DNA from 2 places in the Thalassotalea sediminis genome. Region 2 is predicted to be linked to the other one. Evidence: riboswitches for the same ligand, from Rfam matches in the RefSeq annotation. Region 2 holds a riboswitch; the other holds the start of a gene.
What was found. Region 2 has a riboswitch for cyclic di-GMP ahead of QUE09_RS09315 (DUF3718 domain-containing protein). Riboswitches for the same ligand answer to the same signal wherever they lie in the genome.

Region 1: another riboswitch for cyclic di-GMP. It lies ahead of QUE09_RS06770 (hypothetical protein); the one in region 2 lies ahead of QUE09_RS09315 (DUF3718 domain-containing protein).

Annotation. Positions count from the first base shown of each region.
Region 1 is NZ_AP027361.1:1,501,994-1,506,009, reverse strand. It holds gene QUE09_RS06775 (aldo/keto reductase) at 1-815, shown strand, start outside; gene QUE09_RS06770 (hypothetical protein) at 895-1,947, opposite strand; cyclic di-GMP riboswitch class I at 2,034-2,116, opposite strand; gene QUE09_RS06765 (hypothetical protein) at 2,256-2,588, shown strand; gene ppc (phosphoenolpyruvate carboxylase) at 2,954-4,016, shown strand, end outside.
Region 2 is NZ_AP027361.1:2,024,252-2,028,267, reverse strand. It holds gene QUE09_RS09325 (ion channel) at 1-866, opposite strand, end outside; gene QUE09_RS09320 (RNA-binding S4 domain-containing protein) at 947-1,270, opposite strand; cyclic di-GMP riboswitch class I at 1,405-1,487, shown strand; gene QUE09_RS09315 (DUF3718 domain-containing protein) at 1,555-1,899, shown strand; gene QUE09_RS09310 (hypothetical protein) at 2,226-2,552, shown strand; gene recC (exodeoxyribonuclease V subunit gamma) at 2,714-4,016, shown strand, end outside.

The DNA.
Region 1 (4,016 bases), 520 kb from region 2:
GTAACAACTTAGTTATTGCTACCAAAATAGCAGGTCCTGGTCTTTCTTATATTAGAGGTGGCAGTGATATATCTAAAGAGACGGTTATTCAAGCAGTTAATGACTCGTTACGCAGGCTCAATACTGATCACATCGACCTCTATCAATTGCACTGGCCAAACTATAGTTCACCACATTTTGCCAAGCATTGGCCTAACATGCTCAACTACACGAATATGAACGCCCAAGAAGAAATAGAGAAAATGCATGATATTCTATTGGGACTGGCGGAATGTGTAACCGCAGGAAAAATTCGTTATTGCGGATTATCAGATGACACCCCCTGGGGCATTAATCAATATTTAAAACTAAGTGAACAACATAACTTACCGCGTATGGTTTCTATCCAAAATGAATTTAGTTTACTGCACACTAAAGATTGGCCATATTTAATTGAGAACTGTGTCCATGAGGATATCGCTTATTTACCTTGGTCACCTTTAGCAACCGGTGCACTAACAGGTAAGTATTTAAACGGTAAAAGACCAGAAGGAAGCCGCTGGACGTTAATGCAAAGACATGGGCTTTTCCGCGATACCCAAAATGTTGAAACTGCTATTTCGGCATTTTGTGACTTAGCAAACTCGATTCAATTAACACCGGCTCAACTTGCATTAGCATGGATTGATCAAGTAAACGGGGTAACGTCTACCATCATAGGTGCAACGAGCATGTCGCAATTAAAAGAAAACATAGACGCGTTTAACATTACCTTAACAGAAGAAACGTTACTGCGTATAAACGCATGGTTAAAAGCTCACCCTTCTCCTTTTTAAGCAAGCGATAAGTTGGACGTATTACAAATTTAAAGCAAACACCTCAATCGACTTACCTTAATCGATTGAGGCGTTATCTTTATGAGCGCTTTTTAAATCGCCACACAGAAACACCTGTTATCAATGCAAGTAACATTAAAACAAACGAATTTGGCTCTGGTATTTTTACCGCCGCCGGTTGCTCATTATTCACAGGGTTGAACACCAACAGATCATCTTGCGCCTGTTGAGGAGACTTTTCGTCGTTACCAACCTCAACCTCATTTTTTGTTGGTTGATCTATACTAGGGCTTTCTTCCGTTTGTTGAGGACTAGAAGCATTATTGTTAACAATAAGTTCCGCTGATCTTTTAGCAATTTCTTTCGCTTTTTCTTGCCCAAGTGCTATCAACGCTGATGGCACAAAAGATGTATTTTGAGTTTGAGTAAACGATGTAGATATTGCTTTAACTGAAGCAAACGATGGTGCAATTTTTGATGTCTGATAAAACATAGGGGTTGACTGTCCAATTGGCACACCGAAACTCGTTTGGTGTACATTTGGGGCACTATTTTTAAATGCGCCCATATCAACAAGCGGTGCATTGCTAACTTTAACCAAACTATGGCCAAAATTACCCGTAAAACTTCCTCCTGAAAACCCAGAGAGAAATCGTTGAGTATCACCAACAATAACATCTGCAATGTTATTCGATGCAAACTGCGTGGTACCAAAATTATCAATAGCCAATGTTGGTTTATTAACAACATTGATGGTAAATGATAAGGAGGTTTCCATTACATTCGCCACATTTACTACACGAACAGTAACCGCAATATCCTCATCAACCTCATTTATATACACAAGTAGTTCGTTTTGACTCAGAACACCTGAAACAGCGTTATTGTCACTAATAACTTCTAATTGCATACCGCGTTGATTAAGCTCACCAACAGGAAATGAAATCATTGAGTTTTCGTGCGCTAAAACATTATTATTTGAAAAGCCTAGTAGAGAAAAATGGGCATTGTCAGGACTAAACGACGCTAAATTGTTTTGAAGGTCATAAATATTAGCAAACGCCATACTGCTACTAGTGAGCATAATGGCAAAACTTATGCGTTTACTTACTTTATAGAAGTAATTACTCATGGCTTTATCCTTGTGATCTTTTTAAATTATCGCTATCGCTAGACGCGTCACTTTCACAAAAAGACAAGGATTGGGAAGGTTCAATTCTCTGCAGTCCCGCTACCATAGTATATACCTTAGGTCGGAAACTTTGCGTATATGGATTTCACCATACTTGCCTTTTACAAACTGTTAACAGCCATAATAAAACTAAAAGCGCATATAAGTCAAAACTTTATATAACTTAAGCGTATCTACCCGTCTATAAAATACTTCCCCTTCACTTTCAGTGGTTTTGCAGCTGCAATTATGTTTGATGACAATCATTAATGTTGAGTCAATGGCACTTTAGCAATGGTTTTGACGATGGGGTTGGGAACTATTTCTTTGCAGACGACAGCCAACAAGAAAGACTCTACATAGAGGGTTACACCGACTTATTCGCAGATAAAGCAACAATACCCTCACAACAAAGTAGTGAGTTTTTAGTAACAGAAGTCGCCTTTATCGCCAATGCTGTTGACCATCAAAGTTTCTCATTTCTCAATAACATTGAAATACTCAGTTTTGATAATGTTATTCTTGAGCAACTACAAGGAGCAAGCGTTACATTTGAGTTGCCCACCGTGCCGTGCCCTCATCTATTAAACTTTATGCAGTAGCACTGATGTTGTAAGTGCGATGTTCCCAGTAATAATGCGTTAATTACGCAACGCTTGTGTTGTTTTATTAACACGCTTTAATCTCTAATATCAACTTAGTACAAACATGAAACACACATTACCTCACGACAAGTATTCAAAAACCGCATTACTGCACTACAATAAAATGCAAAAGCTCAAATAAATTGCTACTTAAAAGCCCTACCGCTTTAATTTACGTAATTTAACACCATTTTAGTACAACTAAATTATATTGAATTTCAGAAAAAAATGATTAAAGCCAAATATTAATTGGATTTAACCCCATTTTCTCGTAGAGTAAGTAAACACCATTTGTTGTAATAAAATTACATATAGGTACATTTATGCTAGAAACTATTTCCAATAATGTAAGAAAACTAGGTGAAGCGTTAGGCCAAACCATTGCTAATGATAAAGGTGCTAAATGGGTTGACGAAATAGAAGCGATTCGTCACCTCTCTAAAGAGGCAACCAACGGTGATAGCCAAGCATTAGTGGCACTTCAAAAGAAATTTAGAGATCTGGATGCCGATGAACTAACCGTCCATGCTAGAGCTTTTAGCCAATTCCTAAATTTAGCGAATATTGCTGAACAACAATATACTGCCAGTGATAAAGGTCTCGCTGAACTAGACTTACCGCATCCATTAGATGATTTGAAAAACAAGCTCGATGGCAAATCGGCAGAAGCAATTGAGCGAGCAATATCACAATTAGAAATAGAACTCGTGTTAACCGCCCACCCTACTGAGGTCAATCGACGTACTTTCATTCATAAGTATCATGAAATCGCACAAGCGCTAGACAGTAATGATAATGAATTAGGTGACCGTATCAATGAACTGATTGAACAAGCTTGGCACACGCAAGAAATTCGTAATAACCGCCCTTCTCCACTTGATGAATCTCGTTGGGGATTAAACACCATCAGTGATAGCTTATGGCATGCTGTACCAGACTTTGTGCGCGAATTAGACACCTTTAGCCAAGAGATAATAGGTAAACCATTACCTGAGTCTTGTGTTCCCTTAACGATGGCAAGTTGGATGGCAGGTGATCGTGACGGCAATCCTTTCGTTACTGCAAACCTAAGCCAGCAAGCCATTATGCAAGCTCGTTTAATGGCAGCGCAACTGTATTTACAAGATTTTGAAACACTCTATTTAGAGCTATCAATGGGTAAAGCGACAGCCGACTTAGCAGCAAATGATGTGAATGAAATTGGCCCATACCGACAAGTATTAAAACCGGTTATTGAAAAGTTAAAGCAAACAATTAGCTTATTAGAAAATAACGAAACAAATGGCACAATCGCAAGTGCAAATGAGCTTTACTTACCATTAAAACAATGCCGAGACAGTTTACTTGAGGTCGGTTTAACGCGCATAGCTGACTCTCATATCATTG
Region 2 (4,016 bases):
CCCAGTGTTGTGAAGGTGACAACAGAATAATATAAACAAGAGATAAAAAAAGAGAAGTTTTCGATAGCTGTTTTACTTGCATCAAAGGTAAGCACTTCACCGCGAAAATTTAAGCCAGTGAAAGTATAACAAAGTGCACAAATAAAAATTATTATCAATGATAAACCTACTATTCTTAACGGATCTTCGCCATAGCCACAAAACAAATCAACTATTTTAGAACCTATCCGTTTAAAAGAATACTTAGGCATTTGATAGCGTCGCATGGTGAGCTCTTTTTGGATTAGTGTACCACCAATGCTAAATAAACCTTCTTGCTCGGCATGTTTTCGTAAATCCCGGTATATTTCTTCTGCTTGTTGAAAGTAATCTAACGCAAGCAATGGCTTATTGGCCTTTAGTGCTTGCTTGGCATTAATTTCTTGCATCAGTTTTTTACCGAAATTGATATTTTCGATTTTACAGCCTTTCCATTTAACGCCAAGCAAGTTGCAACGTGTTAAGTTGCCACAATTTAATTTAGCGTCGCTTAGGTCAGCTTTCATTAAACTGGCGTTTGATAAATTGATGTTAAATAAGTGTGCACCCGATAAATTGGCGCGATAAAAATCTGTATATGAAAAGTCGTAACCAACTTTTTGATGATGATTGACTAAATCAATACCTGTTAAGTTTGCTTCTTTCAAACAAATACCTCTCGTCAACCCTCCTGAACGAACATATTGCGTTAACTTGTCTTGGATATTGTCATGCGTTTTATCTATTGTTTTATCATGCCAAAAACAATACCCAGAAGGTTCAGCCTGCGCTTTGCATTTGTAACCTTCCGGATCGTTATATTGACATAAGTTATTTATAGTACTCATGTTTAAGAGTATAGATATTGAGACGTGATCTTTCTAATCAGTTAAATATTAAACGTGTTTTTGTCGTTAAAGTTTCAACGCTAGAAGTTAATTTTCTTTCTACCACCTTTAACTTGCCTAGGTGCAGAGCTTTTTTCTTTAGGCAATTGTTTGGTTTTTTTTATTCGTTTTTCGGGAATCTTTGGAGCTTGGTGACAGATCAACAAGATATTTTCACCATTAAAGCTGACAATATCTTCATGATAAACTTTTTTACGTTTCTGAACTACTACTTCGCCGTTAAGCTGAACATAACCTTCCATTATAACTATTTTAGCTTCACCACCACCGCTAACTAAGTTTGCAATTTTAAGTAATTTGTATAATTCGATGGGTTGCGATGATACTTCTATTTCTATAGTCATTATATATCCGGTGAGTATTTATCATGAAGATCTATTTTAACGATTTGTCTGTTGAGTTGATAGATTGAATTATTGAAACATAAAAGAAACAAAGTTTTACTTGTAATTTTGTTTGATATCTATACAATGCGCGCAACTAGAAACGGCAAGGTACTTGAAAGGGTATTACGCAAAGCCACCAGTCTACGGATTTATCTATGACAGTGGGGCTACCTAAGTGTTACAAAAGCTTTTCATGCTTGTGGTTTCTTAAAAGTTATTAACATACTTTAGAAAGGGTAATCATGAAAAACTTACTAATCGTTGCTTCTTTATCATTAGCTACATTATTTGTTGCACCACAAGCCAAAGCAAACGTTGTTGCGCAAAACTTATGCGAATTTGTTGCTGCGGATGCTAAATCAGACTTACGTAGATACTTAAAATCAAATCGTATTAAAATTCGTAACGTATTTGACACTGTTCAATGTAACGGTAAAAACTTATTACAATTTGCTGCGACAGCTAATGCTACAGAAACAGGCACAATGATGATTGGTAAATTATCAAAAAAAGTTGTATCAGCAAACCTTGCAAGTATTACAAATACTGGTCTTAAAGCTGCTGCTAATGAGCGTGTAAACGGTTAATCATTAGATTACAAAAGATTTTAATAAAGCGGGCGCTAAATGGCGCCCGTTTTTTGTTTTGTACGAGTAAATTTTCTTCGTCAACGCTTAAAAATTATTTAGCTATAAAACATCCTATTGCTATAAGTATTCGATCTAAATTATTTACCCTACGTAGATCAACTTTAAAATAATGTACTTACCTGATTACTTACATCACTTTAACAATCAATTTACATGTTGTTGTTTGAAGCATTCTCAATTTTTCTCTATGGTTATTGATAAAGGGAATTAAGTTTAAACGAGGAATCTTGTTTAACTTTGTGATGACGATGAGAGGTAACGTTATGTATTTTCGAGCGTATAGTCGATTAAAGTATGACATGGTTAAGCTTGTGTCAGTATTATCTTATATAACCATTATCGGCTGGGTCATTGCCGCTTTTATTTATGGTAATAATCGTTCTGCCTTAGCTAAGTTCCATCTACGTGACTCTTTAGGCTTAACCTTAACTGGGGCATTATTAGCGTTAGTTCCTTTTGTCGGATGGTTATTATGTTTGGGCGTCGCGGTGTTATGGTGTGTTGGTCTTTTTCATGCCTTAATAGGGCAACGCACGGCATTACCAATTGTTGGTGATTTTTATCAAAAACACTTAGATTTCATTCGATAAATTGCTAAAAATTAAGTTTATTACTCATATACTTATGAACGACATACGTTAATACTTACGGTAACAAGTATATTTATCGGGCATTCAGTTAATCGTTGCTAGTGTTTCTTGAAGCGATATGATTAAATTCTCTGTAAAGAATACGATTAAATGGATGCCCTTTGATATACCTTTATCCTGCTAATAAGACGGAAAATTTATTGGCATTGGCCAATAGAATACAAGAAATATCTCCACTTCCTATTTTTTCAAAAGATGTATATATCGTGCAAAATGCCGGTATGCAGCATTGGTTAAATATGTCTTTGGCAGACTTATCTGGCATTAGCTTCAATCATGAATATGCATTACCCGCCCAATTTTTATGGAAATTAATGCGTTCGTTGGTTTTACCAAAGCATATGATTGAACAGGATCCATTTACCCGTGAAGCGTTAAGTTGGCGCATCTATCAGTTACTAGACGACAACGAAATAACGGATGATCAAGACTTTCTAGAAGTTACACAATATTGGCGGAATAACAGTGACAAGGTTGATAATTTAAAACGATATCAACTGGCCTGCCAACTCGCTGATTTGTTTGAACAATATTTAATTTACAGACCTGATTGGCTATCGCAATGGCAAGTTAACCAGAGGCCACAAGCGTTTGATAACCAAGAAGCATTACACAAAGAAGAATGCTGGCAACGAAAGCTTTGGGCAATATTGACGCGTGAACAATCCTATGACCCAATTGCTTTAGTCGAAAACGCAATAGGGCAGCTTGCTGAAAAATCACATGTATTACCTAAAAGAATCAGTTTTTTTGGTATTAATGCAATGGCACCTATTTGGCTGTCGTTTTTAGAACAAGTAAGCAATTATACGCAAGTTCATTTTTACCACCTGAATCCCTGTTTTGATTACTGGGGTGATATAATTAGCGAAAAACAGGCAATGCGCCAACTTGATAGGTGGACTGAAAATTTAGATCAGTTAAACGAATCAGTGGGAAACCCTTTGCTTGCAAATTTGGGGCAACAAGGCCGAGAATTTTTATCATTATTACAACAATACAGTACAGTAAGTATTGATGCTTTTGAAACCGATGTTGGCGGTAATTCCTCCAAACCAAGCGTTTTACAATCGTTACAGCACGATATTTTAACCTTAACCGACCGGCGGCAATTACCTGAAAAAGTTAAAGATGAATCTATAGTGATCACTAGCGCTCATAGTCCTTTACGGGAAGTACAAGGATTACATGATTGGTTGTTGCACCAATTTAATCAAGACCCAACGATGACACCTAAAGATGTCTTGGTTATGTGTCCACAAATAGAAGATTATGCGCCATATGTAAATGCTGTATTTGCTCAAGGTTGGCAAGATTACGCAAATGATGTACCACCATTACCATGCTCCATAGCAGACCGTGTAGCGAAAGACTCAGATCCTTTAGTTATCGCGTTTAGTGAAA